Azoarcus sp. CIB: one gene and its partners. The protein of the gene in region 1 interacts with the protein of each later gene in a pairwise test. Links are inferred from orthologs where the notes say so. Each region holds a gene or a part of one and is shown in the gene's direction. Other genes may lie near its edges. The genes, in order: dnaE, dnaQ and AzCIB_RS19870.

What was found.
Region 2: the proteins of dnaE (region 1) and dnaQ interact in binary tests that used the Escherichia coli proteins (3 or more experiments, as listed by UniProt). The link is inferred for Azoarcus sp. CIB from one-to-one orthologs.
Region 3: the proteins of dnaE (region 1) and AzCIB_RS19870 interact in binary tests that used the Escherichia coli proteins (3 or more experiments, as listed by UniProt). The link is inferred for Azoarcus sp. CIB from one-to-one orthologs.

What each region holds. Positions count from the first base shown.
Region 1 is NZ_CP011072.1:3,592,872-3,597,080, reverse strand. The notes cover bases 22-4,082. They hold dnaE (DNA polymerase III subunit alpha), read left to right. Parts: upstream 22-387; coding sequence 388-3,882; downstream 3,883-4,082. Other genes in these bases: AzCIB_RS16000 (peroxiredoxin), read right to left, coding at 3,949-4,082; AzCIB_RS16010 (hypothetical protein), read left to right, coding at 22-303. In the rest of the region: more of AzCIB_RS16010, read left to right, coding at 1-21; more of AzCIB_RS16000, read right to left, coding at 4,083-4,209. UniProt on the Escherichia coli protein: DNA polymerase III is a complex, multichain enzyme responsible for most of the replicative synthesis in bacteria. This DNA polymerase also exhibits 3' to 5' exonuclease activity. The alpha chain is the DNA polymerase catalytic subunit.
Region 2 is NZ_CP011072.1:2,397,077-2,399,950, reverse strand. What follows is about bases 149-2,874. They hold dnaQ (DNA polymerase III subunit epsilon), read left to right. Parts: upstream 149-1,010; coding sequence 1,011-1,739; downstream 1,740-2,874. Other genes in these bases: mutS (DNA mismatch repair protein MutS), read right to left, coding at 2,623-2,874; AzCIB_RS10625 (fused MFS/spermidine synthase), read right to left, coding at 1,871-2,626; rnhA (ribonuclease HI), read left to right, coding at 504-965; AzCIB_RS10640 (class I SAM-dependent methyltransferase), read left to right, coding at 149-503. In the rest of the region: more of AzCIB_RS10640, read left to right, coding at 1-148. UniProt on the Escherichia coli protein: DNA polymerase III is a complex, multichain enzyme responsible for most of the replicative synthesis in bacteria. The epsilon subunit contain the editing function and is a proofreading 3'-5' exonuclease.
Region 3 is NZ_CP011072.1:4,433,318-4,436,404, reverse strand. The notes cover bases 46-2,984. They hold AzCIB_RS19870 (pyridoxal phosphate-dependent aminotransferase), read left to right. Parts: upstream 46-905; coding sequence 906-2,063; downstream 2,064-2,984. Other genes in these bases: AzCIB_RS19860 (sensor histidine kinase), read left to right, coding at 2,374-2,984; AzCIB_RS19865 (PP0621 family protein), read left to right, coding at 2,117-2,371; mtnA (S-methyl-5-thioribose-1-phosphate isomerase), read right to left, coding at 46-838. Outside these bases: more of mtnA, read right to left, coding at 1-45; more of AzCIB_RS19860, read left to right, coding at 2,985-3,087. UniProt on the Escherichia coli protein: Shows aminotransferase activity with methionine and histidine as substrates, and to a lesser extent also with phenylalanine.

The sequences.
Region 1 (4,209 bases):
CAGTCGGGGCCGTCCTCCGCGATGGACCCTGCGCGTACGGCATCGCTGTCGGCGGCAAGCCGCCGTATTGAGGATCACTTCGTTGCCGAGGTCGCGCGCATTACGGGTACGACGCCGGCCCGCGTGCGCCGGGCGATGCCCGACGAGCGGCGCATCACGTCGGCTGCATCGCGCCTGATCTCGGCTCTGGAGCTTGACTTGGGCGCGCCGCTCACGCCTGAGCAGCGGGCTGAAATCCTCGAAGCGGACCAGTCGCGCAAGCTCTCCCTGATGAAGGCGCGCGAGGCGGCAGGCGGGCGCTGACTTCTTGCGGCTGCCTGTCCGACCGACGGTAGTCGTGGCGGAAATGGCGCTCGGGGGTATTGGGCGATCGGGTAAAATTCGCCGATGACTGCTTCTCACGAACCCCGCTTCATCCACCTTCGCCTGCACTCCGAGTACTCGATCTCCGACGGCATCGTCCAGATCGACCAAGCGATCGCCCGCGCGGCGGCCGACGGCATGCCGGCACTGGGGATCTCCGACCTCGCCAACCTGTTCGGCATGGTCAAGTTCTACAAGGGCGCACGCGGGAAGGGCATGAAGCCGATCATCGGCGTCGATGCCTGGATCACCAACGACACCGATCGCGACAAGCCCTTCCGCGCCCTGCTGATCTGCAAGAACCGCAAGGGCTACGGGCAGATGTGTGAGCTGCTGACCCGCGCCTTCCTCGACAACAAGTACCGCGGGCGTGCCGAAATTCGCCGCGACTGGTTCGCCGACGGCGCTGCGTCCGACCTGCTGTGTCTGTCCGGTGCACGCGAAGGGGAAGTGGGGCAGGCACTGGCGAACGGCAACGTCGAACTTGCCGATCGGCTCGCCGCCGAATGGGCCGCATTGTTCCCGGACGCCTACTACATCGAGTTGCAGCGCGCAGGCCATGCGGGTGCGGAGGGTTACGTGCGTCAGGCCGTGCAACTGGCCGGCAGGCTGGGGTTGCCGGTGGTGGCGACCCACCCCGTGCAATTCCTCAAGCGCGAGGACTTCAAGGCCCACGAGGCGCGCGTATGCATCGCGCAGGGTTATGTGCTGGCCGACAAGCGTCGCCCGCGCGACTACACCGAGGAGCAGTACCTCAAGAGTCAGGACGAGATGTGCGAGTTGTTCGCCGACATCCCGGAGGCACTTGAGAACTCCGTCGAGATCGCACGCCGCTGCTCGCTGACGGTGCAACTGGGCAAGAACTTCCTGCCGCAGTTCCCGACGCCGGAAGGGATGACGCTCGACGACTTCCTCGTCGCCGAGGCCAAGGCCGGCCTCGAAGTGCGCCTGCAGGAGCTGTATCCGGACGAAGCCGAACGCGAGCGCCAGCGTCCGACCTACGAGGCGCGGCTCAGGTTCGAGACCGACACCATCATCCAGATGGGCTTCCCCGGCTACTTCCTGATCGTTGCAGACTTCATCAACTGGGGCAAGCAGAATGGCGTGCCGGTCGGACCGGGGCGGGGCTCGGGTGCGGGCTCGCTGGTGGCGTACAGCCTGCGCATCACCGACATCGATCCGCTCGCCTACGCGCTGCTGTTCGAGCGTTTCCTGAACCCCGAGCGGGTGTCGATGCCCGACTTCGACATCGACTTCTGCCAGGACAACCGCTATCGCGTCATCGAGTACGTGCGCGAGCGCTACGGCAAGGACGCGGTCAGCCAGATCGTCACCTTCGGCACGATGGCCTCGAAGGCCGTCGTGCGAGACGTCGGCCGGGTGCTCGATCTGCCCTACGGCCTGTGCGACCGGCTCTCCAAGCTGATTCCGATCGAAGGCGCGAAGCCCGTTTCGTTGGCGAAGGCCTACGAGATGGAGTCGCAGATCGGCGAGATGATGAAGGACGGCAACGACGGCGAGTCGGTGCAGGAGCTGTGGAGCCTGGCCGAGCCGCTTGAAGGTTTGAGCCGAAACGTCGGCATGCACGCTGGCGGCGTGCTGATCGCGCCGGGCAAGCTCACCGACTTCTGTCCGTTGTACATCGCCGACGGGGACGACGCGACGCCCGTGTCGCAGTTCGATAAGGACGACGTGGAAGCCGTCGGCCTCGTGAAGTTCGACTTCCTAGGCCTGCGCAACCTCACCATCATCGAACTCGCAGTCGAGTACGTCGAGCGGCTCACCGGCACCAAGCCCGACCTGGCCGCCTTGCCCTTCACCGACCCCGCCGCCTACCAGATCCTGAAAGACGCGAACACCACCGCGATCTTCCAGGTGGAATCGGACGGGATGAAGAAGCTCCTCAAGAAGCTTGCCCCCGACCGTTTCGAGGACATTATCGCGGTGCTGGCGCTCTACCGTCCGGGGCCGCTCGGCTCGGGCATGGTGGACGACTTCATCCTGCGCAAGAAAGGTCAGCAGGAGATCGACTACTTCCATCCGGACCTCAAGCCCTGCCTCGAGCCGACCTACGGCGTGATCGTGTATCAAGAACAAGTGATGCAGATCTCGCAGATCATCGGCGGCTACACGCTCGGCGGCGCCGACATGCTGCGCCGCGCGATGGGCAAGAAGAAGGCCGACGAGATGGCCAAGCACCGCGAGACCATCGCGGCTGGCGCGAAGCAGAAGGGCTACGATCCGGCGCTCGCCGAGCAGCTTTTCGACCTGATGACGAAGTTCGCGGAGTACGGCTTCAACAAGTCGCACACCGCCGCCTACGCGGTCGTCACCTACCACACGGCGTGGCTCAAGGCGCATCACTGCGCGGCCTTCATGGCTGCGACGATGTCGGCGGACCTCGACAACACGGATACGATCAAGATCTTCTTCGAGGACTCGCTCGCCAACGGGCTGACGATCTTGCCGCCCGACGTGAACCAGTCGGACTACCGTTTCGTCCCGACCGACCGCAAGACGATCCGCTACGGTCTCGGCGCGGTGAAGGGTGTGGGCGAGCCGGCCGTGCGCTCCATCCTCGACGCGCGCAAGAAAGATGGACCGTACAAGGATCTGTTCGATTTCTGCGCGCGTGTAGATCGGCGCATGGTCAATCGGCGCGTGATCGAGGCGCTGATCCGTTCGGGCGCATTCGATACCGTCGCGCCCAGCGGCACCGCAGACCGCGCCCGCCTGCTCGCAACCGTCGGGCTGGCGATGGAGGCCGCCGAGCAGGCGGCGGCGAACGCGATGCAGGGCGGCCTGTTCGATCTCGTGCCGGAGGCGGCCGGTGCGGCGCCCCAATACGTGACCGTGCGCTCGTGGACGGAGCGCGAGCGGCTGAAGGAAGAGAAGACCGCGATCGGCTTCTTCCTTTCGGGTCATCCGTTCAACAGCTTCCGCGAGGAGGTGCGACGTTTCATCCGGCGCCCGCTGTCGCAGCTCGAACCCTCGCGCGACCTCGCGATGCTGGCGGGGGTGGTGATGGACGTGCGCACGAAGATGACGAACCGCGGCAAGATGGCCTTTGTCGTGCTCGACGACGGCTCTCAGGTGCGCGAGGTTTCGGTCTTCTCCGAAGTCTTCGATTCGAACCGGACCAAGATCGTCACCGACGAAGTGTTGGTGGTCGAAGGCAAGGTCAGCAACGACGACTTCACGGGCGGGTTGCGCATCGTCGCCGACAAGCTGCTGTCGCTAGGCGAGGCGCGTTCGCGCTTTGCCAGGGCACTTCAGATCAGCGTGAATGGCGAAGTGAAGCGTGCGGGCGGGGCTGCCGCAGCGGCGGATAAGCTCGAAACGCTGCTCTCGCCGTTCCGCGACGGCGTCTGCCCGATCTCGCTGCATTATCGCAACGAACAGGCCCAGGCGGAGCTGCCCCTCGGCGCGGCCTGGCGTGTGCGCCTCGACGACGCGCTGCTCGACAGCCTGCGCGAGTGGCTGCCGCCCGAATCGGTTGAGATCCTGTATCCGAGCTGACGCAGGACGAAAAAACGGCCGCGGCCCGTGAGGGCGCGGCCTTTGGGCTGATCCGCCAGGGAGCGGTCAGAGTTCCTTGGCGTGCTCGGCCAGGTACTCGGCGACGCCGGAGGTGCTGGCCTTCATGCCGGCCTTGCCCTTGTTCCAGCCGGCCGGGCAGACTTCGCCGTGCTCTTCGGTGAACTGCAGCGCATCGACCATGCGGATCATCTCGTCGATGTTGCGGCCCAGCGGCAGGTCGTTGACGACCTGGTGCCGCACGACGCCGTTCTTGTCGATCAGGAAGGAGCCGCGGAAGGCAACGCCGCCTTCGGCTTCGACATCATA
Region 2 (2,874 bases), 1.2 Mb from region 1 along the record:
CGAGTATCGATCTCGTGCTGTTGCCGCACGTGCTGGAGTTCTCGCGCAATCCGCACCAGGTGCTGCGTGAGGTCGAGCGGGTGCTGGTGCCCGAGGGCAGCGTGATCATCGCCGGATTCAATCCCTTCAGCCTGTGGGGATTGCGGCGGCTGGTGGCGCGGCGTTCGGGGGCCTATCCGTGGCGCGGGCAATACCTGTCGGTGCGGCGTACGAAGGACTGGCTGGCGCTGCTGGGTTTCGAGACGCAGGCGGGCAGCTTCGGCTGCTACGCGCCGGCGTTCGCGAGCACGAAATGGCTGGAGCGCTGGGGCTTCATGGACAAGGCGGGCGACCGCTGGTGGCCGATCTGTGGCGGTGCCTACATCATCCAGGGCATCAAGCGGGTGCAGGGAATGCGCCTGATAACGCCGAACTGGCGCGATGCGCGCGCCGCGGCAAAGCGTCTTGCACCGGTGGCCCAGCGCGGGCGGCAGGTGACGGGCGGCGTACAGAAAGTGGAATAGATGGAAGAAGTCGAGATATTTACCGACGGGGCCTGCAGCGGCAACCCGGGACCCGGCGGCTGGGGCGCGATCCTGCGCAGCGGCCCGCACGAGAAGGAAATCTGGGGCGGGGAGCCGCAGACGACCAACAACCGCATGGAACTGCTCGCGGTGATTCGCGCGCTGGAGACGCTCAAGCGCCCGGTCGCGGCGCGCGTGCATACCGACAGCCAGTACGTGCAGAAAGGCATTTCCGAGTGGATCCACGGCTGGAAGAAGCGTGGGTGGAAGACCGCCTCGCGCGAGCCGGTGAAGAACGAGGACCTGTGGCGCGCGCTGGACGAGGCGGCGAGCCGCCACAAGGTCGCGTGGATCTGGGTACGCGGTCACGCGGGGCACGCGGAGAACGAGCGCGCGGACGAACTCGCGCGCCGCGGTGTCGATGCCGTGCGTGCGCGCGGCAGCTCCGTCGCCGCGATCTGATGAACCGGCCCGCAAGGGCGCGAACGAACTACCGGGGATGAACCCTTGAGACAGATTGTCCTGGATACGGAAACGACCGGCCTCGACTGGCGCAACGGCGACCGCGTGATCGAGATCGGTTGCGTGGAACTGCTCAATCGCAACCTGACCGGGCAGCATTTTCACGTCTATATCAACCCGGAACGGGGGATCGACGCCGAAGCGATCGCGGTTCACGGCATCACCGAGGACTTCCTCGCCGACAAGCCGAAATTCCGCGACGTCGTGGGCGATTTCATGAATTTCGTCCGCGACTCGGAACTCGTGATCCACAACGCGAGCTTCGACGTCGGCTTCCTCGACAACGAACTGTCGCTGCTGGGGCATCCGAAGCTCGGGGCGCTGTGCACGGGCGTGATCGACACGCTCAAGATGGCCAAGGAGCTGAATCCGGGCAAGAAGGCCTCGCTCGATGCGCTGTGCGACCGCTTCGAGATCGACAACGCCGCGCGTACCCTGCACGGCGCGCTGCTCGACGCGGAACTGCTCGCGGACGTGTATCTGGCGATGACCCGCGGGCAGGAAAGCCTGATGATGCTGCTCGACGACGAGCCGGCGATGGGCGGCCTCGACGCCAGCGGCAGCCCGATCGAGCGGCCGCTGTTGCGCGTGCTGCGCCCCTCGGCCGACGAACTGGCCGAGCACGATCGCGTGCTGCAGGACATCAGCAAGGCCAACAAGGGCCCCTGCCTGTGGACTCCGCCGGTGCCGGCCGAGGAAGCGCCGGTCGCCTGAACGGTAGCGAGGAATTCGTAGAACCCGTAGGGCGGAAAAGCGAAGCGCCTTCCGCCGCATGTCGGTGGGTGGTGAGGCGCATCCGGCGGCGCAGTTGGCAACATCGGCCTACGGCTCATCCGCCCTACGAGCTACAGGATCAGCCTGCCCCCTGGCAGGCTGCCGGCCTGCTCCAGCCGGGTGACGGTGGGGCCGAGGTCCAGGCCGGTCTTTTCCTTCAGCGTACGGGCGCGGTCGCGCAGTTCTGTCACCGGAATGTCGATCCCGTCGCCCTCCGCGCCGAAGGCGACGACGTTGCCGCTGTCGCACGACGGAAAGGCGATCGCGCGGTCGTCGAAGGCCGTGACGATGCGCTCGACGCTGGCGCGGAAGCCGCGCGAGCGGCCGAAGAGATTCACCGACATCAAGCCCTGTTCCGATAATCGGGTTCGTGCAGCCGCATAGAACGGCGCGGTATCCAGCGCACCTGCGCGGGCGTTGCGATCGAAGCCGTCGACGAGGATCAGGTCGAATTTGCGCTCGGTCTCCATCACGAAGCGCACGCCGTCGCCGACGTGGATCGCGAGTCGTTCGTCCTCGTCCGGGAGCTTGAAGAACTGGCGCGCTGCGGCGACGACGCGCGGTTCGATCTCGATGACCTGGGTGCGCGTCTGCGGGCAATGATGGTGCAGGAAGCGCGTCAGCGATGCGGCGCCGAGGCCGATTACGAGCGCGGTCCGGGGCCACTCTTCGGCCTCGCGCAGCAACAGCCCCGCCATCATCTCCCGTGTGTAGGCGAGTTCGAGCGCGTTGGGGCGGCGAATGCGCATCGCGCCCTGGACCCACTCGGAACCGAAATGCAGGTAGCGGACGCCGCCGTCTTCGCTGATGTCGATCGGCGTGCTCATGCGGTCATCCGCTTCAGCGCATAGAGGTGTTCGAGCGCCTCGCGCGGGCTGAGGCTGTCGGGATCGATCTCGGACAGGGCGGTGAGCGCCGGGTGCGACAGGGGTTCGTCTTCCGCTTCGGGCAGCGCGGCGAACAGGTCGGCCTGCGGGCCGGCGCCCACTTCGCGGTTTTCCAGCGCGCGCAAACGGCGTTTGGCGTCGCGGATCACGGAGCCGGGAATGCCGGCGAGCGCCGCGACTTCGATTCC
Region 3 (3,087 bases), 840 kb from region 1 along the record:
CGGCGCAGCCGAAATCGACGGTCGAGAACGGGGCAGCGATGTAGAAGGGCACGCCGTGCTCGCGCGCGGCCAGCGCCTTGAGATAGGTGCCGACCTTGTTCGCGGCGTCACCGTTGGCTGCCACGCGGTCGGCGCCGGTGATCACCACGTCGACCTCGCCCCGTGCGAGGAGGATGCCGGCCGCGTTGTCGGCGATGAGGCGCAGCGGCACGCCCGCTTCGCGCAGTTCCCACGCGGTGAGGAGGCCCTGGTTGCGCGGCCGCGTCTCGCTGACCCACACCTCGACCGCGAGTCCGCGCGCCTGTGCCTCATATACGGGCGCGAGCGCGGTGCCGGCGCCGCAGGTGGCGAGCCAGCCGGCGTTGCAGTGGGTCATGACGCGCAGCGGGCGGCCGAGTCCGGCGGCCAGGCGTTCGAGGATTGCGTAACCGTGCCCGCCGATCGCCGCGCACATCTCGGCGTCGTTGCGGTGGATCGCTTCGGCTTCGCGCCAGGCCGCCGCGGAGCGTTCGGTCGCTGCCAGGGAGTGCAGGCGTTCGCGCATCTGTCCGAGCGCCCAGTGCAGATTCACCGCGGTCGGCCGAGTTGCCGCGAGGGTCGTCAGCGCATGGTCGAGGCGCGCGTCGCTCGCGTCGGTGATGAGGGCGATCGCAACGCCATAGGCGGCGGTCGCGCCGATGAGCGGGGCCCCGCGCACCTGCATCGAGTGGATAGCGGTCGCGACCTCTTCGAGCGTTGTCAGGCGGCGCAGTTCGCACGCGTGCGGCAGCAGGGTCTGGTCGAGGATGACGGCGGCGTCGCCGTCACGGCGGATCGTGGGAATGGGCTGGGTAAACATCGCGCCATTTTATCTGCGCGGCGGGTCTGCCAGAATGTTTCGCTTCGCCGAACAAGAGCCCGATGCCATGCCGCACTTCCCCGCCCCCGTCGAATCCCGCCTGCCGAACGTCGGCACCACGATCTTCACCGTGATGTCTCGCCTCGCGCAGGAATGCGGGGCGATCAACCTGTCACAGGGATTCCCGGATTTCAACGCTGAGGACGTGCTGTTCGAGCGGGTCGCGCACTGGATGCGCGCGGGGCACAACCAGTACGCACCGATGGCTGGCGTGGCACCGCTGCGCGAGGCGATCGCGGGCAAGGTGGCCGCCCTCTACGGCACGGAATACCACGCCGAGGCCGAGGTCACCGTGACGGCCGGTGCGACGCAGGCGCTGTTCACCGCGGTCGCGGCGCTGGTGCATCCAGGCGACGAGGTCATCGTGTTCGAGCCGGTGTACGACTCGTACGCCCCGGCGATCGAGCTGCAGGGCGGTCGTGTCGTACGCATGCACCTGACTGCCCCCGACTACCGGCCGGACTGGGGCGCGGTGGCCGAGGCGATCACGCCGCGCACGCGCATGATCATGATCAACAGCCCGCACAACCCGACGGCGACGGTGTGGACGGCGGGCGACATGGCGCGGCTGGCGGCGCTGACGCACGGGACGGGCATCGTGATCGTCTCGGACGAGGTCTACGAGCACATCGTCTTCGACGGCCGGCGTCATGAGAGCTGCGCCCGTCATCCGGAACTGGCCGCGCGCAGCCTCATCGTGTCGAGCTTCGGCAAGACTTACCACATCACCGGCTGGAAGGTCGGGTACGTTGTCGGGCCGCGTGAGCTGATGGCGGAATTCCGCAAGGTGCATCAGTTCAACGTGTTCACCGTGAATACGCCGGTGCAACTCGCGCTGGCCGACTACATGGCGGACGCCTCACGTCACGAGAAGCTCGCCGCCTTCTACGAGGGAAAACGCGACTTCTTCCGCGATGCGCTCGCCGGCTCGCGCTTCGAGCTGCTGCCTTCGTCCGGTACCTATTTCCAGCTCGCGCGCTACGGCGCGATCTCCGACGAACCCGATACCGCCTTCGTGCAGCGACTCACGCGCGCGACGGGCGTCGCGGCGATTCCCGTGTCCGCCTTCTTCGCCGACGGCCGCGACGAGCGTGTGATCCGCTTCTGCTTCGCGAAGAACGAGGCGACGCTGGCGGCAGCCTGCGAACGCCTGCGGCAGGTCTGACGCGGGCCGCGTGCTAAACTCCTGCGGCTCATATCCCGCTCACGTCCTTCATCGTGCGAAACCTGCTCCTCTTCGTCCTCGTTCTGGTCGGCATCTGGTGGGTGCGTCGTGCCCTGAACCGGTCGCGTGACGGGAGCGGGTCGGCCGGAAAGCAGGCCGGCGAGGGCCGGAAAGGCGCGCTCGAACGCATGCTCGGCTGTGACCATTGCGGTGTGCACGTGCCGGAAAGCGAAGGCGTTCGCGACGGGGAGCTCTTCTTCTGCTGCGAGGAGCATCGCCGGCTGGGCGCGCGTCACCGGGAATCCTGAGGATGCAGGCCGCCGCGGACGAACGCCGTGACCTCGAGCGCAGGGGGCCCCTGCGCTACCTGAACCTCTTCCGCCTGATCCTCGCCGGACTCTTCGTCGTCGCGGGCCTCGAGCTCAATCTGGGTTCGGATGCCCCGCAAGTCTTCAACGCCGCGGCATTAGCCTATCTCGCCGCCGTGCTGGCGCTCGGATTCCCCGATGCGGCGCGGCGTTTTGGTGTCGACCGCGTCATCACCCTGCAAGTCGTCATCGACATCGGCGTCCTCTCCGCGATGATGTGGGCCAGCGGCGGCTACCGCAGCGGCATGCCGGTGCTGATGATGGTGGTGCTTGCCGGGGCCGGCCTCGTTGCGCAAGGGCGCATGGTGCTCTTCTACGCCGCGCTCGCGACGGTCGCAGTCCTGGCCGAGAACGTCTGGCGGCAGATCGCCGGCGAGCGGGCGGCGGACTTCGTGCAGGTCGCTTTCGTCTGCACCGCCTTCTTCGGCATCGCGATCACGGCGCGCTTCCTCGCGCTGCGCGCGAAGGCCAACGAATCGCTGGCGGTGCAGCGCGGCGAGGCGCTCGCCAAGCAGCAGGCCGTCAACGAGCGCATCATCCACGACATGCAGGACGGCGTGCTGGTGGTTGCCGCGGACGGCGTCGTCAGCCAAGCCAACCCGCGCGCCGCGGAGCTGCTGGGGCTGACCAGCGTCGATGGTCTGCGGCTGACCGAC